Regions from separate parts of the Paraburkholderia sp. RL17-347-BIC-D genome, predicted to be linked through region 3. Evidence: predicted binding sites of a transcription regulator. Region 3 holds the regulator's gene; each other region holds the start of a gene.

The links. Region 3 encodes LexA, which represses DNA repair genes until DNA is damaged. Its sites were predicted from a motif close to ACTGTATNNNNATACAGT; they were not measured.
Region 1: P0D96_RS48810 (CppA family protein) is a predicted target of LexA. The motif match lies at 2,502-2,519, and genes of this name have one in related genera.
Region 2: P0D96_RS00690 (putative DNA modification/repair radical SAM protein) is a predicted target of LexA. The motif match lies at 6,064-6,081, and genes of this name have one in related genera.
Region 4: imuA (translesion DNA synthesis-associated protein ImuA) is a predicted target of LexA. The motif match lies at 3,324-3,341, and genes of this name have one in related genera.

Annotation. Positions count from the first base shown of each region.
Region 1 is NZ_JARESS010000018.1:27,637-35,466, forward strand. Features, by position in the region: gene P0D96_RS23575 (sensor domain-containing diguanylate cyclase) at 1-1,494, opposite strand, end outside; gene P0D96_RS48810 (CppA family protein) at 2,190-2,474, opposite strand; partial or broken gene P0D96_RS48735 (IS6 family transposase) at 2,586-2,654, opposite strand; gene P0D96_RS23580 (winged helix-turn-helix domain-containing protein) at 2,719-2,946, opposite strand; gene P0D96_RS23585 (hypothetical protein) at 3,320-3,508, opposite strand; gene P0D96_RS23590 (alkaline phosphatase family protein) at 3,744-6,080, shown strand; gene P0D96_RS23595 (cytochrome-c peroxidase) at 6,267-7,724, shown strand; gene P0D96_RS23600 (SEN1982 family lipoprotein) at 7,822-7,830, shown strand, end outside.
Region 2 is NZ_JARESS010000001.1:128,821-136,650, forward strand. Features, by position in the region: gene P0D96_RS00660 (carboxymuconolactone decarboxylase family protein) at 1-22, shown strand, start outside; gene P0D96_RS00665 (cupin domain-containing protein) at 93-500, shown strand; gene P0D96_RS00670 (LysR family transcriptional regulator) at 603-1,613, shown strand; gene P0D96_RS00675 (SDR family oxidoreductase) at 1,855-2,610, shown strand; gene P0D96_RS00680 (Ohr family peroxiredoxin) at 2,634-3,149, shown strand; gene P0D96_RS00685 (UdgX family uracil-DNA binding protein) at 3,361-4,833, opposite strand; gene P0D96_RS00690 (putative DNA modification/repair radical SAM protein) at 4,843-6,051, opposite strand; gene P0D96_RS00695 (2'-5' RNA ligase family protein) at 6,374-6,979, shown strand; gene P0D96_RS00700 (hypothetical protein) at 7,023-7,256, opposite strand; gene P0D96_RS00705 (DnaJ family domain-containing protein) at 7,518-7,830, shown strand, end outside.
Region 3 is NZ_JARESS010000005.1:287,710-295,539, reverse strand. Features, by position in the region: gene P0D96_RS10145 (hypothetical protein) at 254-676, shown strand; gene P0D96_RS10140 (ABC transporter permease) at 763-1,590, opposite strand; gene nodI (nodulation factor ABC transporter ATP-binding protein NodI) at 1,685-2,599, opposite strand; gene P0D96_RS10130 (universal stress protein) at 2,887-3,351, shown strand; gene P0D96_RS10125 (DUF2939 domain-containing protein) at 3,401-4,081, opposite strand; gene P0D96_RS10120 (hypothetical protein) at 4,189-4,533, opposite strand; gene lexA (transcriptional repressor LexA) at 4,606-5,256, opposite strand; gene P0D96_RS10110 (sulfate ABC transporter substrate-binding protein) at 5,570-6,610, shown strand; gene cysT (sulfate ABC transporter permease subunit CysT) at 6,749-7,651, shown strand; partial or broken gene cysW (sulfate ABC transporter permease subunit CysW) at 7,648-7,830, shown strand, end outside.
Region 4 is NZ_JARESS010000073.1:17,020-24,849, reverse strand. Features, by position in the region: gene P0D96_RS43405 (diguanylate cyclase domain-containing protein) at 1-541, opposite strand, end outside; gene P0D96_RS43400 (HNH endonuclease) at 957-1,058, opposite strand; gene P0D96_RS43395 (hypothetical protein) at 1,424-1,978, opposite strand; gene P0D96_RS43390 (hypothetical protein) at 2,248-3,024, opposite strand; gene imuA (translesion DNA synthesis-associated protein ImuA) at 3,353-4,069, shown strand; gene P0D96_RS43380 (Y-family DNA polymerase) at 3,990-5,459, shown strand; gene P0D96_RS43375 (error-prone DNA polymerase) at 5,466-7,830, shown strand, end outside.

The DNA.
Region 1 (7,830 bases), on a different contig from region 3:
GTTACGGCCGGTTGACTTTGCTTCGTATAGGGCCGAGTCAGCCATCTTCACCAGAATCGCGCCATCGTGAACCGCTCGCCCTTGCGACGTCACCACGCCGATGCTCACGGTCACACAGCCATACCGGCTCTGGGCGTGTTCAATGTTGAGATCAAATACGGCTTGCCGAATGGTCTCTGCGACATTCGCGGCACCGGTCGCGTCGGTATCTGGAAGGGTCACCACGAACTCTTCGCCGCCATACCGCGCCACCTGGTCGGCCGGTCGGCGAACGCACAGAGCCACGCATTGAGCAACGGCTCTTAGTACCTCATCGCCCGCCTGATGACCATAGTAATCGTTGTACGCCTTGAACTGATCGATGTCGACGAACAGCAGCGAGAGCGGACGGCCCGAGCGATTGGCCTGTTGCCATTCCTTCTGCAACGTTTCGTCAAAGGTGCCCCGGTTGCTCAATCCCGTAAGCGCGTCCGTACGCGCCAGATGCTGTAGTTTCGACTCCGCAAGCTGTCGCCGCCGTAGTTCACGCGACAACAGCAACGATCCTGCCCCAAGGATCACGCCGAACACCGCCATCACGATCTCAAGTCGCCTGGCCCGGCGTTGCCATTCCGCGTAAATGTCGTTCTCCGCGGGTGCCACGTCGACTATGATCGGAAGCCCGGGTAGGTGCTTGTACACGTAGAGCCTGCGGATCCCATCGATTGAGGCAGTGCCAGCGAACGCACCTTCGTTTGTCGACATCGCCTGAATAAACACGGGGGCGTTTCGGATGTCACGCCCAACCACCTTCGGATCGTAGGGCAATCGGGTGATCATGGTTCCGTTCGTCTCGATCACTGCCGCTGTGCCGCGCTCCCCCACGGACAGGCCGTCCAGTAGAGCGCGGAAATAGTCGATGCTCAGCGTCCCAACCACGACACCGCCGAAAGAGCCGTCCGTGCGCGTAATCCGGCGACTCAGGGCAATCGTGAGCGCGCCGTCGCGCAGCCGCGACGCGTAGGGTTTGCTGATGTAGAGGCCGGTGTTGCCGCTGTCGCGGTGAAAGCTGAAATAGTCACGGTCAGCGAAGTTCCCGACCCGCGCCGGTATGAATCGGGAGTCCAGGACGATGTCGCCGCGCTCACTCATCACGAATATGGAGCCGAGGTACTTACCCGAAGCGGCGCGGTCGAACAACACCCCGCTTCGGATCCTCGGGGGGAGTGCCATCACCTGCGGATCCGCCACCCCGTCCGCTACCGCTTGCAGCGAAAGATCGTAGAGCTCGATGTTGCGAGCGATGTCCCGCTCGATGACGAGCATCAGGTTCCGTGCATTTTCCTCGGCGTGGTTGTAGGCATCGTTGCGTGACTCGAAAAGCACCCACGCGCAAAGGCTGCACGTGAACAGCGTCAGCAAAACACCACAAACGATCACACCAGATGGCGACAACACCCGCGAGGCGGCTGACGAAACGGATCGGCGCACAGAAAGCGATAGTGACGAACGCATGGAGCCTCATGAGACGAATTCATCCGCACGGTCTGAACAAACGTTGCCGCGCGCACGGGGCGGCACGGGTGCCTTCCGATAACAAGCCATCGTCATTTCTCGCGGCGCACGAGACCCCAAAACGACTCTGATTATCGCCGCACAGGATCTGACAAAATCATTACTTGAGTAATTTACTGGAACGCCAAGAGGCCGCCTTTTCAAATACCCGAGGCGACACTTGCCCAGCCACCGCAGGCGAGATGGTATCTGCGGACAATCATTTGGACGCCGTGGGATGATAAATCGTATTCGACCGGTGGCAAGGGATGTCAACGCAGATAAGGACCGTTTCACAGTTTTCCTGATGGACGGCGGCAAGTTGAAAATCCCCTTCCAACGATTTACCAGACTGCTCGCCGCATCGCGAGAGCAAAAGGCAAGCGGTTCGTGTGAACGCCGATGTCCCGGCAGCAGCGACGTTTCTTCGACGCCCGTCGAGTACAGGATGAACGGCCAGCAACTCCCCCGTCCTCGTAAATGCGGATATCGTGAGCCAAGCTGTGCACGTAGAGCGTGCGCCGCGGGTGCCCGTTGTCAAGCTGAATGACTGTGGCTCTCACCTGGCGCAAACGTCACTTCCAGAATCCGTCTGTCAGAAGCGGCCGATGTGACGTGATCGGATCGGCGTTCTCGCTAGATTAGACGTCAAAGAATCAAACACGCACCGAACCGGGGCCGCGCCTTGCCGCAGCCGCGGCCAGAATTTCGCGGATTGAAGCGAGTGACCGCTCGGCAGTCGCAGTCGATATGCGTGGGCCCGACTCGCCGAATATTGGCGGCCTCAGACCTAGGCATCGGCAGACACGAGACACATAGGGCTTTGTCGGGCCGCCGCACCGCTCAGCGGCCGCGCCAAGGGCGGCCTCGCCGACCTGCTCCCGCATCCAGGCGAGCGTTCGGCGATCCTTGTCGTTAAGAATACGAATCAGATGTTCCATATTGCCGACCCTGTATATATAACCAGTACTGTTAATATATACAGTATTGCTGCTGCGTTCAAGGTGAAAGTAGCGGTTCCACCGCGACCGCCGCCGATACACACTGCACCGGCGAACGGCACAACCGATCACCACCGCCGGAAAGCGATGGCCATCATAGAGTGATTTCGTATTTTTCATCGCCGATTTACGCGGCCACCGCAGCAACGTGACAAGGCCCCTACGATGATTGACCGGCGTTCGACTAGTGAGAAGGAGAACTCGACAAACGATAGCGTCGACTCCGAACCGTTTCGATCATTGTGTCCAATGGTCGAAACGCGTCGCGGAGGAACTTGATATGGACATCGACCGTGCGCTCACTGGCATGGGGTTGTGCCATCCAGACCTCCTGGACAAATGCGTCACGGGAAAGTACCTCTCCTGGATGCGCCAAATAAAGACGTAGGAGCTTGAATCCTGTCGGCGACATAGTGACAGCAACTTCTCGGTCCTCCCGCCGTACGAATACTCGATGTGACGTGAGCGACACGGTGATCCCAGGGACGCTCAAAAAATATCCTGGGAGTTCACGTTTGGTTGTGGGCGCAACATAACCTGTACACGGGCAAACAATTCCCTTGTTGAAAAGGGCTTGACGAGATAGAAGTCCGCCCCGGCATCAACAGAGACAGTCCCGTCATGTCAGGCAACGTCCAGCCAAGAATCACAGCCGCCGGCAACCGCTCATCAATTAACTCCTTCGCCTTTTTTCCCCGTGAATGCAACCAGGTCGATGCCCCGCTTCCTGTGCATGTAGCCATAGCAGTTCGGCTATCGAGGGATCATCTTCAACAATCAGAATTTCAGACATGTTGCTGGCCGAGGATCAGCGCGAGAGGTGGATTCGGAGCTACAAAAATCTGCCAGAGTTTATCCGTGAGAGGCGTGATGATAACCGCTGCCTTCCAGTTAATTGCGAACTGCAACTTTTTTTTCGACATCTCCTGGACACATTTATCGGAGAGCCAATTTTGTCGGCTTTCTGAAGACATGTTTGGTAGGTCCTGTTGACGCGCCATCGCGAATTGCAAGCCAATATTCAGGTTTCTGCCGCTAAAGTTTCACTCAGGGGTGTTCCAATTCGCCCTGCTTTAAAGGCAGTCGTGGCAGTTGCACTTCTAATAACATCCCAGGCAAGCTCCGCACGTAGTTGAAAGTGAACGCGCTGCACCGCGCAATCGGAGTTTGCTCTGAAGGGCGTATACAACCAACAGGGGCTCCCCCACAATGTCGGTCAACTCAACAAGTCGCACCACCACTCTTCTTCTAACTTCGATCGCGGCAGCCTGCGTGCTGACCGCTTGCGGAGGTAATGACAACTCTACACCGGCGGCCAGCAACGCCCCCACGCAGACATTCGCGGGCGCCGTCGCCGCCGCCGGCTTCGTGCCGGGCAGCACGACTGGCGATCCAATCCTCAAGGCAGGCTACTACGCTGGCGCGACCGTGTGCGTCGACGCGAACGGCAACGGCAAGTGCGACGGGGCTGAAACCATCGCGACAACCGACAGCACGGGCCATTTCACGCTGAAAACCAGCGGCAGCGGCCAACTGATAGCCGACGTGAGCACCAAGGCCACCAACACGGCGACCGGCGCAGCCGCCCCGAGCCACATGATCCTGCGCGCCTCGGCGGCACAGATCGCCGACCAGGGCGCGACGAACGTCGTGATCAGCCCGATGTCGAGCGAAGTTCAGCGTCTGGTTGAAGCGAACGGCACGACCTACGCCACCGAGAAGGCCAACCTCGCGACGCGCCTGAGCGGTCCGGGTGTGGCCGCTTCGGCAGCGACTGTCGCGGCCGCCGACGTGCTCGGCGACGTGAACAAGCTGTCGGGCGCCGAGCAGTCGGCGATCCTCTTTGAAGACAATGCACTGACGAACCGCTATACGTACGCAACGACCAAGCTCGATCGCGGCGACATGTACCCGGATAACCTCGCGGTTGCGGGCGGCGATCCGTCGCTCGTCGGCAAGGCGGGTGTGACCTCGACGACGGCCGTTGTGCCGACACAGACGCAGACGCCGATCACGTTCGCGCAGTCGCAGCAGGCTGCGTTCAACGTCGAAGGCATTCCGCGCTATGACGCGGTCTTCATTGTCATGCTCGAGAACCGCTCGATCGGAACCACGACGGGCGGCACGATCGGTATCGAGGGCTCGGGCGACGCACCGTACATCGCCGGCAACCTCGACTTCACGAGCGGCAAGTGGAACCAGGCGACGACCTATTACTCGACCGGCAACCCGTCGGAACCGAACTACACGGCGCTCGGCGGTGCGGACGACTGGGGTATCACCGACGACAACTGGTGGGGCTGCGGCGTAGACGCTTCCGCGCTGAAGGACACCGCGTTCGCGGGCGGCAAGGCATCAGACGGTCAGCCGCTGGTGGCGACGGCCGCTGTTCCGGCCAATCAGAACGGTGACCTGTCCGGCTTTGGCACTTGTCCGACGGGGACGACCGCTGCGCACAACATTGTCCAACCGAACCTGTTCACGCAGTTGTCGAACGCTGGCCTCGCGTGGCGCACGTATAGCGAGTCGATGAACCCGGGCCAGGATCCGCGTACCGACAGCATCGCCGACCCGGCCGTCGTGGCCGGCTACAACGGCATCGCAGGCACCGTCACCGCCGGCCTGACCAGCCCGGCTCTGAACATGCCGTCAGCGCTGTACAAGACGAAGCATCACCCGGGCATGGCCTACCAGACCGCGCGTTCGCTGCCGGAATTCTTCGCTAGCAACCGTACGATCTTCGGTACGCAGTACGCTTCGGCGCTCCAGAACACGTCGGTGTACCCGGTCCCGTCAGGCTACAACTTCGACCAGTTCGATACGGACCTGCAGAACGGCGACGTTGGCGCGGTCAACTTCGTGGTTCCGGACCAGTGCGACGACATGCACGGCACGGGTAACGACCCGACCTGTAAGGGCGACAACCTCGTGAAGCGTGGCGACGCGTACGTCCAGCAGGTGGTGACCAAGATCCAGGCTTCGCCGATCTGGAACAATCCGAAGCGTCACGTTGCGATCGTCGTGATGTTCGACGAAGGCGAAGGTAGCTCGACGTCGTGCTGCGGCTGGAACCCGAGTCAAACGTCGGCCGCTGAACCGCTCACGTTCACGAACGGCAAGTACACGCCGACGACGACGACGCAGTACAACAAGGGCAACCACGGTCACGGCAACTCGATCTTCGGTGTGGTCACGAACCATGGCGCGCAGGGCATCCAGGACAGCGACGCGTACAGCCACTTCGCGCTCGTGCGTACGCTGCAGGACATGTTCCAGCTCGCCGATCCGGCACCGGGCCAGGAGTCCACGTACATCGCCCGCTCGAAGTACACCGAGAGCTTCATCACGGCGAACATCCTGAACCTGCCGGAACTCGCGGACAGCGCCGATACGCACTTCGACTCGGTCCGTCCGATGAACCATGCGTACATCACGCCGCAGGGTTATACGCAGAAGCTGAATCCGGCCGACATCATCGGTACGCAGGAAGCTAATCGCCAGCCGGGTCCGGACAAGACCCAGACCAACATCTGGACGATCCAGTAAGTTTCACGGTCACGGGGAAAGGGCCCGCCCTTTCCCCGTCTGAAACCATCGCAGCTGTATGCCGGGTATGCCTTGCGCGTTACCCGGCACTTTTGTTGAACATCTCGCACATTTTCCCGGCCACCTCGCCTCGTGCGACTACGGGGTCGCCCGGAAACTGACTTCCCGGCGAAAACTATACCAACCATGCGTACGCTATCTCTTGCTCTAATCTGCTCCGTTTCCGCGATACTGGCCGCCTGTGGCGGCGGTAGCTCGTCCAGCAGCGACGCGTCAAGCCCATCATCTGGCGCATCGGCGCCTGCCGCCTCGACGCTAAGCCAGAAGGCGCAGCTCGGCCAAACGATCTTCTTCGACAAATCTCTGTCGAGCAACAAGAACATGGCATGCGCGAGTTGTCATAGCCCGGCCTACGCGTACGGGCCACCGAACAGCCTGTCGGTACAGCTCGGCTCCGATCCGTCGCTGTCGGGCGTGCGCGCAGTGCCGTCGCTGCGCTACAAGGCGATGACGCCGCCGTACGACGACAACGCGGCGAACCCGGACGGCGTCACGCAGAACGCGCCCGGCGGCGGCTTCATGCTCGATGGTCGCGCCACGACGCTCGCTACGCAGCCGGCGTTTCCGTTGCTGAATCCGATCGAGATGAACAACAGCTCGCCGGATGTCGTCGTGAAGGCCGTGCAGAACGGACCGTACGCCACGCGGTTCCAACAGGTGTACGGCCAGGGCGTGTTCGGCAATACCATGGCTGCGTTCAACGATATCGGCGACGCGCTGCAGCAGTTCCAGATTGAGGAGCCGTCGTTCGAGACGTACACGAGCAAGTTCGACCTGTATATCGGCAACAAGCTCGGCGGCACGTTGACGGCTGCCGAGACGCGCGGTCTCAAACTATTCAATGACACTACGAACGGCGCCGGCTGCGCGGCCTGCCACTACGTGGGCGCCAACTTCCAGGGCTCGGTCGGTTTGATGACCGACTTTACCTACCAGGCGATCGGTGCGCCGCGCAACGACGCGTCGATCCCGAACAACACAGATCCGATTCCGGCCAACACGAACGCGTCATTCGTCGACATGGGTCTGTGCGGACCGTATGCGACGATCCACATTCCGGGCTCCGCGACGAGCGGCGCCGGTCCGGATTCGTTCACCGGCGTCAATGTCCCCGACCCGTATTGCGGCCGCTTCAAGGTGCCGACGCTGCGCAACGTCGCGACGCGGTCCGTGTTCTTCCATAACGGCGTGTTCCACTCGCTCGTGCAGGTGATCAATTTCTACAACACGCGCGACACCAACCCTGAATACTGGTATCCAAGCACGGGCGGCGACTCCAGCCACCAGGTGCAGAACCCATCCTTCGCGCTGTTCCCGACGGCCGCGTCGGGTGCGACGGCCCAATCCTTCAACGATCTGCCCGCGGCCTATCAGGGCAATATCGACGAAGAACTGCCAATGGGACAAGGCCAGACTGACGCAGGTGGCACGACGGCGGCCGACGGTGCAAAGCCGCGCCCGATTCATTCGACGCCGCAGTTGACGCAGCAGGACATCGCCGACCTGGTTTGCTTCCTGAACACGCTCACCGATGGTTATCAACCGCCCGCCACGCCGCCCACCAGCGGCTCCTGCGTAAATTGACAAAATCGATGATCCTCGCACGCGGCCTGCCCTTCCAGGCAGGCCGCGTGCTCTGTCTTATCCGTACCTTAGCAACCTAACCTGAGCAACAAACACCATGACGCGA
Region 2 (7,830 bases), on a different contig from region 3:
GGACAAGGCGAACCTCGTCTGAGCGGACGCGTTTCGCTGGTTCTTCAGTTAGGCCCGCACTGGCGGGCCGCGTTACTTGAGGACAAACTATCATGCTTCGTTTGAGAAATACGGCTCTGGCCGCGCTCATCGTCGTGGGCGCGTCGTTGGGTGTGGCCCGCGCCGAGGCGCCCGCCGCAATCGTCACGCCGCTGATGACGCAGCCGCTCGACGACTATCCGGGCAAGGAAGCCTTGATGATCAGCGTCGAGTACCCGCCGGGAGCGGCGGATCCCGTCCATCGGCATCATGCGCACGGTTTTATCTATGTACTGGAAGGAACGATCGTGATGCAGGTCAAGGGCGGCAAAGCCGTCACGCTGACACCCGGACAGACCTTCTATGAAGGTCCAAACGATGTTCACACGGTCGGACGCAACGCAAGCCAGACCAAGCCGGCCAGGTTCCTCGTGCTATTGCTGAAGGATAAGGGCGCGCCCGTTCTCGTTCCGGAGAAATAGCCGCCTCTGCGCGCCGCATCCGGTTTAAAAAAATGGTGGACCGTGTCACAAACGGCAGCGCTGATACGTCTAGTCGCTATGGACTTCACGAACCGCGCTTCCATGTCAGACAACCCGCCACGCCGTCCCATCGCCGGCGCCGCCGACCCGTTCGCAAGCAGTTTTGCGACCAGCTACGCCGGCGTCATTTCTTTTCTCGCTGTTGCCAACGAAGGCAGCTTTGCCCGCGCGGGAGATCGCCTCGGTATCGGCCGCTCCTCCGTTAGCCGCAACGTGCAGAAGCTCGAGGCCCAGCTCGACGCGCGCCTCTTCCTGCGCACAACGCGCAGCACGTCGTTGACGCGCGAGGGCGAGCTCTTCTACGAGAACTGCCAGCCTGCCATAGAGCGCATCGCCCAGGCGCTGGAAGACATGCGGGAACTGCGCAACGGACCGCCTCGCGGCCATCTGCGCATCGTCTCGACGCCGGGCTTCGGCCGCAAGATCGTGGCGCCCTTGCTGCGGGGCTTTCATACGCGCTATCCCGAGATCGCCCTCGAACTGCTGCTGAACGATCGGCCCGCCGACTTCACGGCCGATCGCGTCGACGTTTCGTTTCACGACGGACGCATGGAAGACAGCGGGATCGTGGCGCGCCAGCTGATTCCGATGCAGATGCTCGTGTGCGCGTCGCCGGCTTATGCACGACAACACGGGTTGCCGCGGCATGTCGATGAACTGGCGGATCATCGCTGCATCAACTTCCTGACCGCGTCAGGCCGCATCAGTGAGTGGGAGTTCAAGGTCGACGGACTCCCGCAGCGGCGCCAACCCGTCGCACAGCACATATTCAACGACCCGGATCTGATCGTGCAGGCGGTGCTGGACGGGCTGGGCGTTGCGCAGTTGCCTGCGTATCAGGTCTGCGACCTGCTGGGCGATGGGCGGCTGGTCAGTTGTCTTGCGCAGCACGCGCCGGAAGATGGCGGCCACTACATCTGCTATCTCAGCCGCAAGCAACTTCCCGCGCGGGTCCGCGTGTTCGTCGACTACATGACCGAGCATACGAGAGCGCTCGACCTGCAGTGTCTGACCACGATGACGACGCGATCGTCGTTATCCACGGTCGAATGACGGCATCCGAACGACCTTGTGTTGATTGATGCTCGTCATGCAACACGGTGCGTCCCGCTGCGGCCCTACCGCATGACGCAGTGCATGCCTACCATGCTTTCTGTACGGACGGCACGCGAATCGCGGCCCGTCCGGCACAGCACCGGCAAACCCATCCGCACCTTCCGCACTGCGATGCAAAGCCGGAGTCGAACAATTGGCGGCGGCGCGAGAGCCGCGCACAAGCTCATGGAGAGACATCATGAAGATCGTCGTGATTGGTGGCACGGGACTCATCGGTAGCAAAGTCGTCAAGAATCTGCGCGCGCGCGGTCATGCGGTCGTTGCCGCGTCGCCCGCATCGGGCGTGAACACCATCACTGGCGAAGGCCTGAAGGAGGTGTTGGCGGGCGCGAATGTCGTGGTCGATCTGGCCAATTCCCCGTCGTTCGAAGATGCCGCCGTGCTCGAGTTCTTCGAGACGGCCGGACGCAATCTGTTTGCGGCGGAGATTGCCGCCGGCGTACAGCATCACGTCGCGCTTTCTGTCGTCGGCACCGACAGGCTTGCGGAAAGCGGCTATTTCCGCGGCAAGATCGCTCAGGAAGAGCTGATCCGCGAATCGGGCGTGCCGTACACGATCGTCCATTCGACCCAGTTCTTCGAGTTTCTTGGCGGCATCGCGCAATCGGGTAGCGACGGCCAGACCATCAGGCTGTCTCCGGCATTCTTCCAGCCGATCGCATCGGATGATGTGGCGGCAGCCGTCGCGGACTTTGCGGCGGGCGAACCGCGCAACGGCATCGCGGAGATCGCGGGCCCGGAACGCGTGCGGCTCGCCGACATGGTGCAGCGTTTCCTCCTGGCAACGCACGATTCGCGCAAGGTCGCCGAAGACCCACAGGCCCGTTATTTCGGCGCAAGGTTGCAGGATGACACGCTCGTCCCGGGCGCAAACCCGCGTCTCGGTACGATGACCTTCGAGGCGTGGTTCGCCCAGACGCAAGCCGCGAAATAAGCCACGAGCTTAGGAGACGCGCCATGACCACGTTGCGTCCACCGCCGCTGACGCTGCTCGACAAGTATCACGGGCGCGACCTCCAAACGCTGTACTCGACTACCGTCACCGTAACAGGCGGGGACGCGGGGCACGGGCGCGCGTCGGGCATCGCCCGTTCTGACGACGGCAATCTCGTAGTCCATTTGCGATTGCCGAAGGCGCTGGGCGGGCCCGGCGGCGGCACCAATCCCGAGCAGCTGTTCGCGGCGGGTTACGCGGCCTGCTTTCATGGCGCGCTGAGTCTGCTTGCGGCACAGGCGAGCATTCCGATTCCCGATGCCTCGGTGCAAGTCACCGTCGATTTTGGCCGTGACCCGATGGACGGTCTGTTCATTCTGAGCGCGCAGACCCGTGTTCGATTGCCAGGTGTCGAGCGTGTTGTCGCCGAAGAACTGGTTCGCAACAGCGAACGCTTTTGCCCTTACACCAAGATGGCGCGGCAGGGAATCGAGAATGTCGTCGCGCTGGTGCGGCAGGATGATGCCGGGGAATCGTGATGCTGGGAGCAGGCGCTCTCAGACGTTGTTAGAGCAAAAGCGGAGCTTTATCCGGCTCGTTAGATCGTTGTATTGCGAATGTTCTAGACGCGTATCTGGATATAAATTCAGCTGTCGCCACGTCAAGGGTGCTTTGCCCGGTGACGTTCCAGCAGGAATAAATTCAGCGAACTAACGGCACGAAAGAGGGCGCCGCGGCGTCATTTTTTGTTTACTGCTCTTTAGTGCCAGCCGGCGTGGCGGATTCGGCCAACTCACGCGCCCGGATGAGCGCCTTGCTGATGTCGGCCAATACTTTGTCGCGGTCCGCGTCGTTCTGCTGCCGTAACGCGAACGACGGATGATAGGTGGCGATGCCCCAGCCGCCTTCCACTTTGAACGGCGCATCAAGATGGTCTCTCAGGCTGACTTTGCCACGCAACAAGGCGGTGAGTGCAGTAGCGCCGAGCGCGACGATCACCGCCGGGCGCACTGTGCGCAACTCACGTTCGAGCCAGTAAGAACACGCTTCGATCTCACGCTGTCCCGGCGTTTTGTGCAGCCTGCGTTTGCCGCGGGGTTCCCATTTGAAATGCTTCACCGCGTTGGTCAGATAAATCTGGTCGCGCGATAGCCCGGCGCGCGTGATCGCTATCGTCAACAATTGCCCCGCCGGCCCGACGAACGGTTGACCACTCAGATCTTCCTGATCGCCGGGCTGCTCGCCGATCAGCATGATGCGCGCGCCGCTCGGCCCCGAACTGCCGACAGCTTGCGTCGCATTACGCCACAGGTCGCAACGTCGGCATGCATCGAGCGACGAAGGTTGATCGCGGACCGGCTGCGCCATGTCCGCTTCGATCGGAATGGTTTTGCCGGCCAGCGCGCCGACGCCGCTCGCCTGCGCCACGCGGCGCGCGCCGCTTTTCGCTTCACTGATCATGGCGGGGATCAGATGGCCCTCCGGCAAGCCTTTCCAGAAGCGTACCGGCATGTGCTGCTCGAGCGCCGCTTCGTTCAGTCGCGCCGGATTGAACGTGCTGCGGTAATAGGCGAGCCATAACGCCTCGGCTTCGTCCGCGGTATCGCGACGATGGTCGCCGGGCAGGGCGCGGCGTTGCTCCAGATGCAGTTGCTGACCGTCCCAGAAGGCCGCGCCGCGCGGCGTCGTGATCATCCAGGTCGAGCGTCCCATGCGTTGCGCAAAATGTTCCGCGGCCCACGCCAGGACATCATGCTCGGGCTCGTACCAGGCGATGTATTCGGGTGTCTGCACCGCTGACGCCGACGCTGACGTCTGCTTGCGAAACCGCACGTACGCGATCATGTCGTGCTTGGCACGCCGCACGCTTTTGGCCATGCGATGGAGTTGTGCGCCATCTGCGTCTGCCGGCGAGGCGACCGAGCGGTCGCCGTGCTGCCAACGCCACAGCACCTTGTATAAAAACGCCCAGCGCTGTGATTCGCGATACAGCGCGGCGTCTTGCAATAGCGCTGCCAGTTCCTTTGAAACATGCACGGCAGAGGGTCGGGGCTCCGCTGCTTGGGATGTCGCGCCATAGTCGAACAGCGCCTGCTCTTGCGACGACTCAGGTTCCTGCTTGACGCGCCATTCGATCGTCTCCGGCGCGAGGCCTTCGCCCAAAGCGCCAAGCGACGCGGCGCGCCACGCGACGAAATGATCTTCGATAACGATGGAACGCATCGCGACGCGTCACAACAACGCCAGTTGCACCGGCGGCGCCAACACCCGGCGCAATCGCGCCGACGACGCGTCATGCAGCGCCGCGCGATAGTCCTGCGTCACGACAAACGGCTTGATCTTCTCCAGCGGACAACGCAGCCGCACGAGGTCCTCGTAGCGCACACGCCGCGAACGCCGTAGCTCGACCAGGCGTTTCGCGTTGCGCATGCCGATGCCCGGCACACGCGCGATCATGCGCAGCGGCGCGCGGTTCAGGTCGACCGGAAACTGCTCGCGATGCGCCAACGCCCACGCGAGCTTCGGATCGATATCGAGCGAGAGGTTGCCGGGTTGTTCGAACAACTCGTCCGCACTGAAGCCGTAGCCGCGCATCAGGAAATCGGCCTGATACAGGCGATGTTCGCGTAACAACGGCGGCGCCTGAGCGGGCAATGCGGAAGGGCTATCGGGAATTGGGCTGAAGGCGGAGTAGTACACGCGCTTGAGCTTGTACGCTCCGTAGAGCGTCGCGGCGGTTTGCAAGATCGTGCTGTCGTTCGTCTGATCCGCGCCGACGATCATCTGCGTGCTTTGACCCGCGGGCGTGAACTTCGGCGCTCTGGCGTCGCTATGCGCCTCTTCCTGCGCAAGACGGATCGAGCCCATGGCGAGCTTGATGGTGCGGACGTTCTTTTCCGGCGCGAGCCGCGCGAGGCTGCCGTCGGTGGGCAGTTCGATGTTCACGCTCAAGCGGTCGGCATAGCGCCCGGCTTGCGCAATCAATTGCGGATCGGCGTCGGGAATCGTCTTCAGATGAAGATAGCCGCGAAACTGATGATCCTCACGCAAAGACTGGGCGACGCGCACGAGCTGTTCCATCGTGTAGTTCGATGACCGAATGATTCCGGAACTCAGAAACAGTCCGTCGATGTAATTGCGCCGATAGAAATCCAGCGTCAGTTCGACGACCTCCTCGGGCGTGAAGCGTGCGCGCGGCACGTTGCTCGAGCGCCGGTTGACGCAGTACTGACAGTCGTACAAACAGAAATTGGTGAGCAGAATTTTCAGCAGCGAGACGCAGCGCCCGTCCGGCGTGAAACTGTGGCAAATGCCCGCGCCGGTGCTGGCGCCCAGACCGGCAATGCCGCGAGAGCCGCGCTTGGGTGCGCCGCTGCTTGCGCATGACGCGTCGTACTTCGCCGCGTCGGCCAATACTTCCAGCTTTTTGAGCAGTTCCACGTTGCCGCCAATACTGTATGGATGTACAGTATTGTACGTGGGCGGGTCGTGACTGCAAGCGGTTTTTAATGAGAAGCGGGCGTTGTTCCACGGGGGCGCGCCCGGTGAACAAACGGGGCGAGCTGAAGCAATACAACGGGAATCGGGCGTATGCCGAACGGCGTTGCGCTTGCTTGCAGCTCCAGCGGCGCGATGGGATTAATAACAAGACGATCGCGGAACCTCGCACCGGCGAGCGGTCTGAATAGATCAAGTACGCGGGTGAGCCCGCACAATGAACGGAGATTCATCTACATGCCGGCTTTATCCGGTCAGGAACGCCATGCCTGAACAACTCTGGCTGCCTGGGCTCGAGGCGCCGCCAACGCCCACAGACGGTCTGTTCTTCGCCGTGTTTCCCGATGCCACGACAGCGGCCAGCATCGCGAAGCTCGCGCAACAGCTTTGCGGGGAGACGCGCGCGCGGAGTAAGCCGCTTGCGGCGGGCCGTCTGCATGTCACCTTGCATCATCTGGGAAATTTCGCGGGCGGTTTGCCGCAGAAGCGAGTCGACGCGGCGATGCAGGCGGCCGCCTCGATCAAAATGGAGCCGTTCAGCGTCGAATTCGATACGGCGGTCAGCTTTGCGTCGAAGCCGCGACCGGGACCGCTGGTGCTGGGCGGAGGCGAGGGCGTCGCTGGCCTGCACATGCTGCACGGCGCTTTGGGCCATGCATTGCAGGACGCTGGTTTGGGGGACCACGCCGTCTCATCGGCGGCGCGCTACATACCGCATGTCACACTGGCGTACGGCATGCCATGGGCCGCGGCGCGTCCCGTTGACCCGATATGCTGGAACGTGCGTGAGTTTGCGTTGATGCACAGTTTGCTCGGGCGTACGCGGCATGTCGCGTTGGCTCGATGGACTTTAGCGGGCGCCGAGTCATAGCGCGCGTCGCCCAAGGTGACGGCGGCGTGTCGATCGCGCCGGGCTAGAACCGCATGCCCGTCGCGCAACCGCCGGCGAAGCCGCCACCGCTGCCGCCCGCGCCGCCGCAGAACACGCCACAACCGGATAGCGCGAGCGACATGGCCACGGCGGCTAGCGTTGCGCGCAATCTCGGTTTGCGAATGCGTTCGCCGAGGTGTGCGAGATCGGGAGCGGCATGCGGGCTGTTGCCGGCGTCGAAACCGATGGTGGCGCAGGTAAGGCTTGAGTTGGTCATCGGGATTTCATAACTTCAGTGTCTTTGGGGAGCGGCGGGCAAAGGCGCGAACGGCGTCGTTCGTTGAAAGTCTTCTGTCATGTTTGTGCGGAGAAAAAGGGGCGGCATGCGGCACAGCCGGGAATCGCTGAGGCTAGCGCACGACCCTATGTCCCTCAAATACGCAGAATCTGAAAACGTAGGAGGTTTCGTCGGTTCGAGAAGCGGAACGATCGTGCGCTCCCTGATAGAATGCTTGGGCCGCAACGTAGTGGATTGCAGATGAAATTGCTTGATGCGTTAGTCGAACAGCGTATTGCCGCCGCCGCCGCGCGAGGCGAGTTCGACGAGTTACCTGGCGCGGGCGCGCCGCTGTCGCTGGACGACGATGCTCTGGTCCCCGAAGAAGTGCGCGTCGCCAACCGGATTTTGAAGAATGCGGGCTTCGTGCCGCCCGCTGTCGAGCAGTTGCGCGCGTTGCGCGACCTGCAAGCGGAGTTGAATGCCGTGAGCGACCAGGCTACCCGTTGCCGTCTCCAGGCGCGCATGCTGGCGCTGGATATGGCACTTGAATCATTGCGTGGCGGGCCGCTGG
Region 3 (7,830 bases):
TGCGTGCGATAGCGATCCATTCGCTACCAAATGAAAGGCAAATGTCCCAGCCGGAACGCGAATCACGACCTAAACTGTGGTGGACGGGGCGGGTTGAAGACGCGGACTGCACGGCAGGCAATGCTGCAGTGCACGCACCGAAGGAAGTCACCTTGGGGACACCGGTGGTAGGATTCAGCCCGAAAAATGGACAGCGGCGCGCGCTCGAATTCGCGTGCCATCCACAACAGAGCGATAGGACTCAGGACATCGAATGGCGCAACAAAAAACAAACCCAAAACTTGAGCAGGCGCTGACGCGCGGGGATCTCGCAATCCGTCAGGCGAATTCGGCGCGGGCCACGGCGTTGCTGCGCGCGTTGGGCAAGATGATCGTGGACGCGTCGGCGACGATCGGCGTGGAAGCCTTCACACTGATTCCCGACGGCGACAAGATCTACGATCCGGCCGATGGGCTGTGGCCGCAGGAACTGCAGATTTCGCTCGACGGTCCCGTCGAAGAAGCCGATCCGGACGAAGTGCGTACGGTCCGTCTGATCGCCGACGATCCGGGCACGGTGTTCCGGGTCGAGTGGCAGCGCGCCGACGGCAAGATCGGGCGTCAGGACGGCGGCCCATTCGCCACGGTGGCGTTTATCTCCGACGTGGACATTCCGTGGACGGACGACGAGGACTAAGCAAGCCCGGCTCGCGGCAGGCGCCGATGCCAGGTTGATTGCGGGTATCCGCGCCTGTGGTCCGTGGTTGTCGAAAGCCGGAAAACCTACTTCATCATCCGGCGCCGAAACAGAATCGCCGACACGATAAACCCGCCCACCGCATACGCGGCCAGCACGGCCACATGCCACAGCGCATTGTCGACGGGCCGGCCCAGCATGGCCGGCCGCATCAAGTCGACGGCATGCGCCAACGGCAACAGCTGGGTGGCGCCTCGCGCCACTGCGGGCAGTTGCGACACGGGAAAGAACACGCCGGATAACAACAGCATCGGCGTCAACACCAGCGTCTGGTAAAACATGAAGAAGTCGTACGAAGGCGCAAGCGCCGTCACGACCATCGCGACGCTCGCAAACGCGAGCCCGGTCAGCACAATGACCGGCAACGCCAGCAGCATCGACGGAAAATTCGCGTAGCCCAATGCGCCGGCCACCAGCATGATCGCCGCGCCCGAGAGCGCCGCCTTGCTGGCTGCCCAGATCACCTCGCCGAGCACGATGTCGCCGAGTGTCAGCGGCGTATGCATGATCGCTTCCCAGGTGCGCTGCACGTGCATGCGCGAGAAGCCCGAATACATCGACTCGAAACTCGCCGACATCATCACGCTCGAGGCCACCGTGCCCGCCGCAAGAAACGCGATATACGACACGCCGTCGACATGCCCCACCATCAGCCCCAGCCCGAAGCCGAGGCCGAACAGATAGATCATCGGATCGGCCAGGTTGCCGAACATCGAGGCGATCGCGAGCTTCTTCCACACCAGATAGTTGCGGCGCCACACGGCGATCCAGTTGCTTGCGTTCGCGGGAAAGGCGGCGAAGGCTTCCTGTTTCGACGGCGTATCGCCCGGGGTTTCGTAAGTGCGTGCGTCCATTGCGTGTCTCGTGCGGTGTTCCTCTACGGAACTTCCTTTTGGGGTGTCTTTGTATCTGTAGCGCGTTGCGTGCGAGTCCGGTCTCGATGCGCCTCTAATCCTGCATCTCGCGACCGGTGAGCCGCAGGAACACATCCTCCAGATTCGCCGGTCGATGCAGATAGCGCAGATCCGCGCGCTGCTTGAGCCGCGCATGCACCGGCTGCGCGTCGTTGACATAGCAGAACAGCGTCTCGCCGCTGATCTCGGTGCGCTCGACGAGCGGCGCCAGTTCATCGCGCAACGCCACCGGATCGGGCCCGAAGATCTCGATCACATCGCAACCGATCTCGGATGCGATCAACGCGCTCGGCGCGCCTTCCGCGATCTTGCGCCCTTCCTCGATCACGCACAGCCGGTGGCAGAGCCGTTCGGCTTCTTCCATGAAGTGCGTGGTCAGCAGAATGGTCTTGCCGCGCGCGAGCAAGGAGCGCAGCCGCTCCCAGATCAGATGCCGCGCCTGAGGATCGAGGCCGGTGGTCGGCTCGTCCATGATCAGCACATCGGGATCGTTGACGAGCGCGCGCGCCAACGTGAGGCGCCGCTTCATGCCGCCTGACAATTCGCTCACGCGCGCGTCCGCCTTGCTCTCGAGCCGCGCGAATTCGAGCAGCGACGGCACCATCGCACGGCATTGCGCGGCGCTCAGACCGAAGTAGCGGCCGAACACCAGCAGGTTCTCGCGCACCGTGAAGTCAGGATCGAGATTGTCGAACTGCGGCACCACGCCGACGCGCGCCCGCGCCACGCGCGCGCGGCCGGGGATCGGCTCGCCGCACAGACGGATCCTGCCCGCATCCGGCGCCGCGATACCGAGCAGCATGCGCAACGTGGTGGTTTTGCCCGCGCCGTTTGGGCCGAGCAGGCCGAAGCATTCGCCGGCGTTGACATGAAACGACAGTCCATCGACGACCGTTTTTTCGCCGTAGCTTTTTTTGACCTGATGAAATTCGATGGCGGCTTCGGGCATGGATCGAACGAGTCTCCGGAAAAGACGTGAATGACGCGAATGGCCGGGGGAGGCCGCCTATTCTAGGGCATCGGCGGGACGCTGTTGGTTCGCCCCCGACAGTCCGAAGCGGGTTTCTTGCACTGCGGCATCGGCGCGCGGAGGACCCGCGGGCGGCTCGCGCACCTGTTTAGGGCGTCGTTAAGGGGCAGTTAGCGCACAGTTAGCGTTTTCCATCCCTTGCAACCTGAATTGCGGCGCACCATGATTAATTCAGATCGCGCGTCCCGCGCGAAGGGAGAAAAATCATGGCGAGCTACCAGAAAATCCTGCTGTGCTACGACGGCTCGCGTGAAGGCCGCAAAGCACTACGTTGCGGCGCCGACCTGGCGTTGGATCTGAAAGCGGAAACGCACTTGTTGTCGGTCGTCGACATGCGTTCGAGCATTGCGCAAAGCGCGGGCCTGTTGACCGACGTGGCCTGTGGCAGTTTTGAAAAGACCGCGCGCGACATCCTGCAGGAAGGCGTGGACTGGCTCACGGAGCGAGGCGTGAGCGCCCAGGGGCATTTCGCGTTCGGCCATCCGATCGACGAGATTGCCAACCTCGCCAATGAATTGCATGTCGACCTGGTCGTGGTCGGCCACCGCTGCCGCACGGGCTTGTCGCGATGGTGGATGGGCGCGGGCAATACGCCGCTGCTCGACCGTGTCTCGTGCAGCATTCTGGTGGCGTGTTCTTCAGCGCAGGAGCAGCAGCAAGCGGCGGCTTGAGGCGGGCTAGTCACGCGACCGGCCGCCTCGGCCTGACGGCATCAGGTGATCACTCGTTCAGGTTGACCGCGGCCAGCTTCCACGTGAATACGCCCTCGCGCTGGAAGATCGCCGAGTAACGCGCGTCGCCGGCGCCATGCTGGTACGTGACGACGAACTCGTTGAGGCCGCGATAGCCCGCCGTGGTTTGCGGCGGTTGCGGTGGCGCGGAGTTGACATTGGCCGCGTTGCCGTTTGCGGGAGCTGCAGGCGCAGGTGCGGTCGCAGCGGCGTCCGGCGGATTATTTGCGGCCGGGGGCGCGGGCGGTCGCTCGCCCGGATCGCCGCGCGGCGGCATGCCGTTCAGCAAGGCCGCCACGCCGTCCGGTGTGGCATACGCATCCACGAGCGGACCGATCAACGCAACGCCGATCATCGCGCCAATGGCGGCCAATGGATTGCCGTTGCTGTGCGCGCCAAGCCGCCGTGTCAGCAAGCCGGCGACTTGCTCCTTCAGGCTCTCACGCAACGCGGGGAAGTCGACATACTGATTGACGGTTTGCGCGTCGCGCGCATCGGCCGCGCGTTTGAGATTGTTCAGCGCGATGTACGGTGTCGCGTAAGCAAACCCCAGCGCGGCGATCACCACGATCACGATCAGCGTGACTATCAGCGGCCGGGTGGCGCCGCCATGCATGCCGCGCTTGCTGCCGCGCTTGCTGCCGCGTTTGGTACGTTTTGAAACTGCCATCGAGTGGGACTCTCCATCAGGTGTGATCTAACGTGGACCGCAGCCACGCGAAAACGATCCCACGCAATACATCTCTCGCTGTCCCGTTCAAGACCCTTCAAGACCCCTCAAGACTCGAACACCGCCCCATGCACGTTGGCTTCATCGGCGATGCAGCGGTCGATCATGCGGCAAACCGCGTCCATCGTGCCGACCATGATCAGACGCGACGGCCCGTGATAAACCCGCACCGGTGCGCGACGCGCCGGTTCCGCCGTATTCAAGCCCGAATTCAACGACACGCGGGCAAATGCCGGCATCGACGACGGCAGGCTCGGCGCGGCCTCGGGCGAGTCGAACAGCGACGGCGTGCCGAGCGTGGCCGCCTCGATCAATGAGCAGGGCACCAGCTTGCGAAGATGGCGCAGACGACCGAACTGGCGAAAGGGCAGCAGGCGGGCAAGACGTTCCATGAGACTCTCCAGGCGATGCAACGTTGATGCGGCGTTGGCGCGGCTTCTTATTTTGTCGAACGGGCGAGAGGGTTAAAACTCGCCGGGGCGGATCAGCCCCACGGCGATACCCTCCAGCGCGAACTCCGCACTGCCGGTTTCAACGAAGATGTTTTCGTAATCGGGATTCTCGGCGATCAGCTCGAGCCCGTTCGGCCTGCGCTTCAGGCGCTTGACCGTGACGTCGTCACCAAGCCGGGCAATGATGATCTGGCCGTCTTTGGCTTCGCTGCGCTTTTGCACCGCGAGCAGGTCACCGTCGAAGATGCCCGCGTCGCGCATGGACAGCCCGCGCACCTTCAGCAGGTAGTCGGGCTTGCTCGAGAACAGCGCCGGGTCGCACGCATAGTGCTGCGAGATATGTTCCTGCGCGAGGATCGGGCTGCCCGCGGCAACCCGCCCGATGAGCGGCAGCGACAGTTGCATGATGCTGGCGTGCGGCAGCGTGAACTGGTGCGGCGAGTCTTCCGGGCCGGCCAGCAGGCGAATGCCGCGCGATGCGCCGGCCGCGAGTTCGATCACGCCCTTGCGAGCCAGCGCGCGCAGATGTTCTTCTGCCGAGTTGGCCGAGCTGAAACCCAGCTCGGCGGCGATCTCCGCGCGGGTGGGCGGAAAGCCGGTGCGTTCGATAGCCCTGCGGATCAGATCGAAAACCTGCTGCTGTCGTGCGGTGAGTTTGGTCATGGCGCCACTGTATGTATGAACAGGTGACTGTATTTTTATACAGTATTCGGCGCAATTCAAGCTTTACTTTAAGTTCGGGGTGAAGGGTGTCGTTCCAGCGCCGTCAAGCGACGCTCAAACACCCGTTTTCGTGCCGCAACGCCTTATCCAGCTGTCATTACCACTTTTGCGTATTAAAGAATGAAGAAACATTATTTTTAATGATGAAAGCCCTTCGATAGACTGGCCTCCAGTTGGCGCTCATGTGCACGTGACCGCGACGTAAAAAGACACCACACGCTGTTTCAGCGGACACAACGCGGAGAAAGTTGACATGGATCACCAAGGTACGGGGCTGGCAGGCAGGACGAAAAAACTGATCGCGGCGCTCGCATTGGGCGCGGCGGGCGCGCTCGGCGTGATGGCGCAGGCGCACGCCGCCGACACGACGCTGCTGAACGTGTCCTACGACCCGACCCGCGAGCTGTATCAGGACGTCAACCAGGCGTTCGGCAAGGAATGGAAGGCGAAGACGGGCGAGACGATCACCTTCAAGCAGTCGCACGGCGGCTCGGGCGCCCAGGCGCGCTCGGTGCTCGACGGCCTGCAGGCCGACGTGGTGACGCTGGCGCTTGCATACGATATCGACGCACTGGCCGGCAAGGGTTTGCTGGACAAGGGCTGGCAGAAGCGCTTGCCGGATAACGCGTCGCCGTACACGTCGACGATCGTGTTTCTGGTGCGCAAGGGCAACCCGAAGCACATCAAGGATTGGGACGATCTGACCAAGCCGGGCGTGTCGATCGTCACGCCGAATCCGAAGACCTCGGGCGGCGCGCGCTGGAACTACCTCGCGGCCTGGGCGTATGCCGAGCATCAACCGGGCGGCAATGATCAGAAGGCCAAGGAATTCGTCGGCAAGCTCTATAAGAACGCCGGCGTGCTGGATTCGGGCGCGCGTGGCGCGACCACCAGCTTCGTGCAACGCGGTATCGGCGACGTGCTGATCGCGTGGGAAAACGAAGCGTTCCTGTCGCTGAAGGAATTTGGTCCGGAGAAGTTCGAGATCGTGGTGCCGTCGGTCAGCATTCTGGCGGAGCCGCCGGTCGCCGTGGTGGACAAGGTCGTCGACAAGCACGGTACGCGCAAGGTCGCCGAAGCGTATCTGAACTTCCTGTATAGCGAGCAAGGGCAGGAGATTGCGGCGAAGAACTTCTACCGTCCGCGTTCGAACAAGGTGCCGGCTGAGCTGACCGCCAAGTTTCCGAAGCTGAAGCTGTACACGGTGGACGATTCGTTCGGCGGCTGGGCCAACGCGCAGAAGACGCACTTTGCCGATGGCGGCGTGTTCGATTCGATCTATCAACCGCAATAACACTGCCGATGCCGGAACCGGCATAGGCAACGAAGCGGCGCGGCAACGCGTCACTCCCGAGCGCGCCCATGGGCGCGCTTTTGGCCGCCAGGGCCCGGCGGCCAGCAACACGAGCATCAACCTGAACGAGTAACGAGCATGACGACGTTGACCTTCCGAAAACCGAGCGCGTTGCCCGGTTTTGGCCTGACACTCGGCATCACGGTGGCTTATCTGAGCCTCGTGGTGCTGATTCCGCTTGCGGCGACCTTTCTCAAGACCGCGACGCTCGACTGGAGCCAGTTCGTGCGCGCGGTGAGTTCGCCGCGCGTGCTCGCGTCGTATCGGCTCACCTTCTTTTCCGCGCTCGGCGGCGCGCTGATCAACGCGGTGTTCGGTTTTCTGGTGGCGTGGGTGCTGGTGCGCTACACGTTCCCGTTCAAACGTATCGTCGACGCCGTGGTCGATCTGCCGTTCGCGCTGCCCACCTCGGTCGCCGGCATTTCGCTCGCGGCCGTGTACGCGGGCAACGGCTGGATCGGGCAGTTCCTCGAACCGCTCGGCCTGAAGATCGCTTTTACGCCCGCGGGCGTGCTGGTCGCGCTGACGTTCATCGGCTTGCCGTTCGTCGTGCGCACGGTGCAGCCGGTGCTCGAAGAGTTCGAGCGTGAACAGGAAGAAGCGGCGGCGTGCCTCGGCGCCTCGCGCTGGCTGACGTTTCGCCGCGTGGTGTTGCCGGCGGTGTTTCCGGCCTTGTTGACGGGCTTCGCGTTGGCATTCGCCCGTGCGCTCGGCGAGTACGGTTCGGTGATTTTCATCGCCGGCAATGTACCGATGAAGTCGGAAATCACGTCGCTGCTCATCATCACCAAGTTGGAGCAATACGACTACGCGGGTGCGACAGCGCTGGCGGTGGTGATGCTGGTCGTGTCGTTCCTGATGCTGCTCTTCATCAACACTTTGCAGTGGTATTTGCAGCGCCGCACGAGTCGCGGCGGTGCAGGCCCGGCGCCTGCCGCTGCGAGTGTCGCGGCGATCGGTGTCGGCGGAGGTGCGCAATGAGCCGCCGCGCCGCGAACGAAGTGAATGGCGTGAACAACGCCGTAGCCGTGGCACCGCGCGCGCCGCTGAACGTCGCGCGCCGGCCCGATCCGGTCACCGAGCCGCCCGTTGTGCGCTGGATTCTGACCGGCGTCGCGCTGCTGTTTCTCGCGCTGTTTCTCGTCGTGCCGCTCGTCGCC
Region 4 (7,830 bases), on a different contig from region 3:
CGCGCAGGAAAAAACTTTCTATGTTCTGACGGGACTCACTTCCGTCCTCGTGGGACATGAACAGGTCCCACGCATTTTTCCCGATTACGTCAGCTTCCCTGAGGCCGGACAGTTCTTCGGCGAACCGGTTGAACCGTTGAATCGTGCCGTCGCGATTCAGGATCACAACCAGTGAATTTACTTCCGACAGGACCGTCTCTGCAAATGACAGCCCGCGCGCCAGATCACTCGCGACAGCTTCAGCACTGATGCTCGGAGAGGCCGTTCCGGCCCACCTCGTTCGATCGATTTTTCGTCCGACCAGGTGAAGACGAAACTTCTTTTCAAACAGCAGCGCGTCGACAGTCACGCTCGAGGTGACACCGGCAAGTGTGCGGATCTGTGTGGCCTGTTCGGATGACAGCTTTACAGTTGCGGCGACCGGCCCGGTAATCGGGCTCAGTTCGAGGGCATTGCTATCGTGAGATAACTGCCAGCGCGGACTCAGTGTTTCAAACGTTGCCCGGAACAGATCTATCGCTTCGTGTTCGTACATATCCATCCGAAGAACCATAAATCGTCTAACGAATCAAACAGGACGTTTTTACAAAACGTTACATGCTAGGCAATCATTTTTATGCGGCTCGCATGCGGAAAAAGATGATGTGTGCTTCATCGCCGTTGCGGGTATACGTCTCCGAACGAACCGAGGTGCAATGCTTTCCGAAGCTCTCCTACGGAATCACAAGCCTCGACGAAGTCAACGAAGGCGGTTTGCGTAATCGCCGCCCTCTTGCAAATCTTTTTCACTTCGCTGAGCTTCTTCGCGTTCAGCAAGTCCTCAATGACTTGCATTGCGGCCATATCGCTTGGAGTTGGCTTCGAGTCGTCTGGCATCAAGTGGTCAGCTCATGCGGGTAAGTGCGTGCGGACCGGCGCGGCAGTCCCACTCATTTCGTGCTTTCGAGTCCAGTCGTTCATCCAGAAAAGATTGAACCGTAGTGCCGCTCTCGATGGCAGTTCGGACACAAGGCAATTGCATTCGCAACGGTATCCGGTCCGCCTTGCGCAAGCGGCATCAGGTGAGCCCTGCAAGACTTGTTGTGCAAGCGCATAGGCGTCGGCGTAAGCCTCGGGAGAAACCGGCCTCGCCGCGCGCCGCTTTCGCTCTACGGTCTGTTTTTCTGATTCGGCCATTCCATTCTTCCGGGGCATCTATCGACCAGATGCACTTTAAAGTGGGGACGGGGGCGGATGATAGTCGGGTGCTTTTCACGATGAAGGGAGGGGCGGCGGTGTGGTGCATTTATCGGCCCAGGATGGACGTGCTCGATACCCGTCTACGGCTTACCGTTCTTTAAATTCCGGATTCTGAAGCCCCCCTGTCGGGCTTAGTTGGCAGGATGTTCGCATTCCGCCCAATGCTCACACCGGTTACCGAGAGTCAGCCCGCAATCTGTGCCGCTCGCCAATAGGTCTTCACGTCTTTACCCCACTCGAGCCCAGCGGCTTTGACCGCGGCCGGGAGAATTCTGCTCATCCGCTCGCGGTTTAGATTCGCGTCCACGTACCAGTCGTCCACCAGCGGCCGACTGTACCGCTGAGCCCACGCAGTCGGCTGATCCGGGAACAGATCGGCGCGCGTCTTGGCGGCGTATGCTCGCTTCGTGCCGTAGCAGCCCATCGCTTTCGCCATGGCTTCCCGACGGTCCGGGAAATCGGTCCACAGCCGGCGCAGAAGGTCGATATGGATGTCGATGTAGTTCCAATGCACGTACATTGCCCCTCGATACTCGAGTCCAGGCCCGATCGTCTTCATCGGTGCCTTAGGGATCAAAGGCTGAGGGCGTGTGATGCGATCTAGCTCTGCAGTCAGAGCCTCGCGACGACCTTCGAGTGTCGCGATCCACTGGCGCGATGCCTGAATAGCCGACTCGATCTGCTCCAGCTCCTGCATCGGAAACCTGGGCTGTACGTTTGGGGTAGATTGCGGTTGCATTACTTCCTCCAGAGACGATGCGTACGATGGCCTACGGTGATGGTATGGCCGTCCGTGCTTTTGACCGTGTAGGCATCGAACCATTCGGCAAGCCGTGACACCGGGCGACGGCCCAGGTCGCGCTCCATGCTTTCGGATACTGTCCTTGTTGAGGTAGACGACGACGGCGCCGTGCCCGTCGTGCTCTTCCCGCCCGTACAGGTCGAGCAGCTGATCGACCATCGGCGGGATGCAGCATTGCTGCGCTCGAATTTCGGCATGCCTGGTGTTCATGGCAGCGCCTCCAATCCTGCGAACAACTCGTCGAGCTTCGCGCGACGTTCCTGTTCCGCTCCGTGGCCGGGAATGCGCCAATCAGGCATGTAGCAACTCAGGCCGAGCAGGTCGTTGTTGTCGCGCAGCTTCTGTTCGAAGACAGTCGTGTACAGGCTGTCCGCCGGTGCGACTGCACCTGTGAAGTCGCGCACGACCCGAATGCTCTTGCCGCTGGTAGGTTCGACGTAGTCCTCGAGTTCTGCTTCGTTGGCGTACAGCTCCAGCCCGTTGCGGATCGCCCAGAACGGATCAATCTGGGGCTCCAGCGGATAGAAACCGTTCTGGAAGAACGGGCCATCATGCTTGTTCTCGCTCCAGACTTCGGTGCGCCATCCATCGCCGACCTTGCCGAAGAGCAGCGCGTCGACAACTTGTGGCTCAAACGCTAGCAGCAGGAAGATCCGGTTGAAGAAGGCATCGCGCACGATGCGTTTCCGACTGCAAATTTCGTTGAGTCGCGCCGTCAGCTCCGACGGCAACGCCAGGCTGACGAGCTTGCGATCGAGCCGGTCAAGGCGGTCGAAAACGTAGTCGTAGCTCGCCTGCGAGTTCGGGATGGAGACTTCGTTGTCGAGCCAGTCCAGCTCGACTTCGAGGACCTTGGCCAGGTAGGCATCGCGCCGAAGGCATGCTGTCTCTATCTTTGCATCGAGCCTGACGATGCTGGGCCGCCAAATCTTGACGGAGATCTTGGGGACCGTCTTGAGGGTCTTGAGGGTCTTGGTTGCCATGCTGCGCTCCTGTGTTCTGCAACGGTAGACACAGTTTAGGCAAACTGCTGCGCAATTCGGATAAAGAGTTTTCTTTGTAAAAAATGACCGCACCTGTTGTTGTTGCGCTCACCACCGAAGTGAAGCCAGCGGTTCGCGGCACCAGCGTTCACGTTGGCATCCCTACATGCGGCAGCCACGGCCGCCGAGCTGGTCGCGAAAGGTGGTCTTGCACCTGCTAGGAACGACTCGCCGGCAACCGGCCGTGGCCCCCGGACCATCCCCTTTTACATTTTTCCGAGATAAGCGCTACACTAGACACTGTATATCCATACAGTATTCAAGCCCCATGAGCGCCCTGCCGCGTCACCCCGAAGACATCCACCCCGCCTTATGGCGCGCTTCGCAGCTAGCCGCCGGCTTCGATCGGGTGGTGTCGTGCGGCCACGCCGCGCTAACCGCCGAGCTGCCGGGCGACGGCTGGCCTGCGGGCGCGCTCACCGAACTGCTCGCACCGCAGCCTGGCTGCGGTGAACTGCGTCTGCTGCAGCCCGCACTGGCGACCGTCGGATCCCGCCCCTTGCTCCTGCTGCAGCCGCCGCATCGGCTCCAACCCGCCGGACTGGCGTGGCTGGGCATTCCCGCAGCACAGGTTTGCGTGCTGCGCGCACCACGCACGGCCGATGCGCTGTGGGCCGCCGAGCAGATCCTGCGTGCCGGCACCTGCGGCGCCCTGCTCTTCTGGCAGGCCGAAGTGCGGCAGGAGGCGCTCCGGCGCCTGCATCTTGCCGCGCAGACCTCGGACACGCTGCTGTTCCTGTTTCGCCCGCTCGCGGCCGCCCAGGCGACGTCGCCGGCACCGCTGCGGCTTGCGCTGCGAGCCGCCAGGGGCGGTATTAAAGTGACGTTCGTCAAACGCCGCGGACCGCAGCGCGACGAACCCGTTTTCGTTCCTCTCGTACCTTCACCTGCCCTGTTGAGCCGATATGCAACTCTGGATCGGCGTACATCTGCCGCACCTCGCCCTCGAGTCGTTTCTCCCGCGCTGGTCGACGCCACGCCATGAGGCCGGGTTTGTCGTGCTGGAGAAGGATCGCGTTGTCGCGCTCGACCGCGCGGCGCACTCGGCCGGGATCGTGCCCGGCATGCGCCGCGGTGGCGTGTTGACGCTCGTTCCCGACGCGGTCATCCGGGAACGTGATCTCACCCGTGAAGCGGAGCTTGTTCGTGGCGTGGCGTTCGCCCTGCTGCAGTTCACCCCCCACGTGGTGCTGGCGGAGGAAGCGGTCGTGCTGGCCGACGTCTCGGCAAGCCTGCGCCTCTTCGGCGGCATCCGGCCACTGCGCCGGCGGGCGGGTGAAACGGTGACCGCGTTCGGCGTGACCGCGACACTTGCCGTTGCGCCGACGGGGCAGGCCGCGTGGCTCTTCGCCCGGTCATCGGCTGGCATCGCGCTCACGTTGCGCTCCGTCGACCGTACGCTGCGTCGCGTGCCGTTACCTGCCCTGCCGCCTGCGCGCCCCTACGCCGAATGGTTCGACGGACTGGGATGCGAAACGGTCGACGACATCCGGCGACTCCCCCGTGCCGGCCTCAAGAAGCGCTGCGGCACGGCCCTGCTGGATGCGCTCGATCGCGCGACGGGCGCGGCGCCCGAAGTGTACGAATGGCTGGAGTTGCCCCCCACCTTCAGCGCGCGGCTCGAGCTGCCCGACCGGATCGAGCATGCGGAAGCCGTGCTGTTCGCGGCGCGGCGGCTGATCCTGCAGATGACCGGCTGGCTGTCGGCGCGACAGCTGGCGATCGCGCGGTTTGTACTTGAGCTCGAGCATGAACGCGGCCGCGCGGCGGTGCCGCCGACGGCAATCGAAATCGCGCTTGGCGAACCGACGTCACGCGAGGACCACCTCGTGCGTCTTCTGAAAGAACGGCTGGGCCGCGTCGAGCTGGCCGCGCCGGTCATCGCCGTTCGCCTCGACGCGAAGGACGTGCGCGAAGCGGACGCACCCAGCGAATCACTGTTTCCTGAGCCTGGCGGTTCGCCACAGGATCATGCGCGCCTCATGGAACTGCTCGTCGCCCGGCTCGGCGCGCAGAACGTGCTCAAGGCGGCTCCGGTTGCCGACCACCGCCCGGAAGTCGCCGCACGCTGGCTTCCCATCGGCGAGACCGTCAGGCCCATGTTGCCGCCGCCAGATCTTCCGCGACCCACCTGGCTTCTGGACAACCCGGTGCCGCTCATCATGCGCGGCCACCGCCCGTTCTACGGCACGCCGCTGCGCATGGTCTCGCCGGGCGAACGCATCGAGGTCGGCTGGCAGGATGGGCACCCGGTGACGCGAGACTATTTTGTCGCGGAGTCCGAAGACGCGGTGCACTACTGGGTCTTCCGGGAGCGCGTAAGCGCCGTCGAGGAACGCGAGCCGCGCTGGTTCCTGCATGGCCTGTTCGGGTGATCGCCCATGGCGCCGACCTACGGCGCACTGCCCGACTATGCGGAGCTGCAGTGCGCGTCCAACTTTTCCTTTCTGCACGGCGCATCGCACGCCGAGGATCTCGCCGCTCGCGCCGCACAGCTCGGCTATGCCGCGCTGGCCGTGACGGACGAATGCTCGCTTGCCGGCGTCGTGCGCGCGCACGTCGAGGCGAAGAAGGCCGGGCTGCCCTTCATCGTCGGGTCGCACTTCCACCTGACCAACGCCGACGGCTCGCCGGCCCTGTCATTCACCGCACTGGCGATGACGCGCGAAGGCTATGGCAACCTCTCCGAGCTGATCACGCTCGGCCGCATGCGCGCCCACAAGGGCAGTTACCGGCTCGCGCCGCTGGATCTCGCGCACCCGGAGAAGCCTTTCGGACACCTGCGGGGACTGCCGGACTGCGTCGCGATCCTGTCACCGGACTACCCCGCCGATGAAGACAGACTGGATACGCAGGTCGAGTGGTTCGTCCAGACCTTCGGCGATCGCGCATGGGTCGCACTGACATTGCACGCGCGTGCAATGGACGATATTCACCGCGGCACCGTCGAACACGTCGCTGCGCGTCACGGCGTTCCCGTCGTCGCGACCGGCGCGCCCGTCATGCACGTGCGTTCGCGCAAACCGCTGCAGGACGTGCTGACGGCGATCCGGGTCGGCAGACCGGTCGCCGGATGCGGCTATGATCTCGCGCCCAACGCTGAGCAGCACCTGCGATCGCGTCTGCGGCTCGCCAACCTGTATTCGCAGCGCACGCTCGAGGAGACGCTGCGAATCGCTCGCCTGTGCACGTTTTCACTCGACGAGCTGCGCTATGAGTATCCGGACGAACTGGTGCCGGCCGGCCATACGCCGACAAGCTACCTGAGACAGGAGACCTACATCGGCGCACATCGCCGCTGGCCAGCGGGCATCCCGCATCAGGTACAGCAGCAGATCGAACACGAGCTCGCGCTGATCGGGGATCTGCGCTACGAGCGGTACTTTCTGACGGTCTACGACATCGTCCGGTTCGCGCGCAGCGAAGGCATCCTCTGCCAGGGGCGCGGCTCGGCGGCCAACTCGGCCGTGTGCTTTGCTCTTGGCGTGACCGAGGTGGATCCTGCGCGCTCGTCGATGCTGTTCGAGCGGTTCATCTCGAAAGAGCGAGGTGAGCCGCCTGACATCGACGTCGACTTCGAGCATCAGCGCCGCGAGGAAGTCGTGCAGTACATCTATCGCAAGTACGGGCGCGATCGCGCAGCACTGACTGCCGCCGTGACGACGTACCGCCCACGCAGCGCGCTGCGCGAATCGGGCAAGGCACTCGGCGTGGATCCGGCAATCGTTGATCGCGTGGCAAAGGCATATCAATGGTTCGATTCGAGTCGCGATCTGCTGAACCGCTTCGCCGAGGCCGGTCTCGACCCTGAAGCGCCGCTGATCGTGCAGTGGGCGAATTTCGCGGCGCTGCTGGTGGGCTTTCCACGACATCTGTCGCAGCATAGTGGTGGCTTCGTCATCAGCCGCGGCAAGCTGTCGAGGCTGGTGCCGATCGAGAACGCTGCGATGGCCGACCGCTCGATCATCCAGTGGGACAAGGACGATATCGAGGCACTTGGCCTGCTGAAGATCGACGTACTCGCACTCGGCATGCTGTCAGCCATCCGTCGCGCACTTGACATCATTTCAGAAAAACGCGGCGAGCCGTTCGAGCTGCAGGACATTCCGGCTGAAGATCCCGGCACCTACGGGATGATCTGCCGCGCCGATACCGTCGGCGTATTCCAGATCGAATCGCGCGCGCAGATGAGCATGCTGCCCCGCCTGCAGCCGCGCTGCTTTTACGATCTCGTGATCGAAGTGGCAATCGTGCGTCCGGGCCCGGTGCAGGGCGGCATGGTGCATCCCTACCTGCGTCGGCGACAGGGACTGGAGCCCGTCACCTATCCGAGCCCGCAGATGGAGCAGGCGCTCTCGCGCACGCTAGGCGTGCCGATCTTTCAGGAGCAGGTGATGCAGGTCGCGATGCTCGCGGCAGGATTCACTGCCGGCGAGGCTGACCAGTTGCGGCGCGCGATGGCCGCATGGCGTCGCAAGGGTGGACTCGACGCCTACTACGACCGCATCGTGAACGGGATGCTCGAGCGCGGTTACGACCGCGAGTTCGCCGAGGCCATCTTTGCGCAGATCCAGGGCTTCGGCGAGTACGGCTTTCCGGAGAGTCACGCGGCGAGCTTCGCGCTGCTGGTCTATGCGAGTGCATGGCTGAAGCACCATGAACCGGTCGCGTTCCTGGTGGCCATGCTCAACAGCCAGCCAATGGGTTTCTATTCGCCGTCGCAGCTCGTGCAGGATGCGAAGCGCC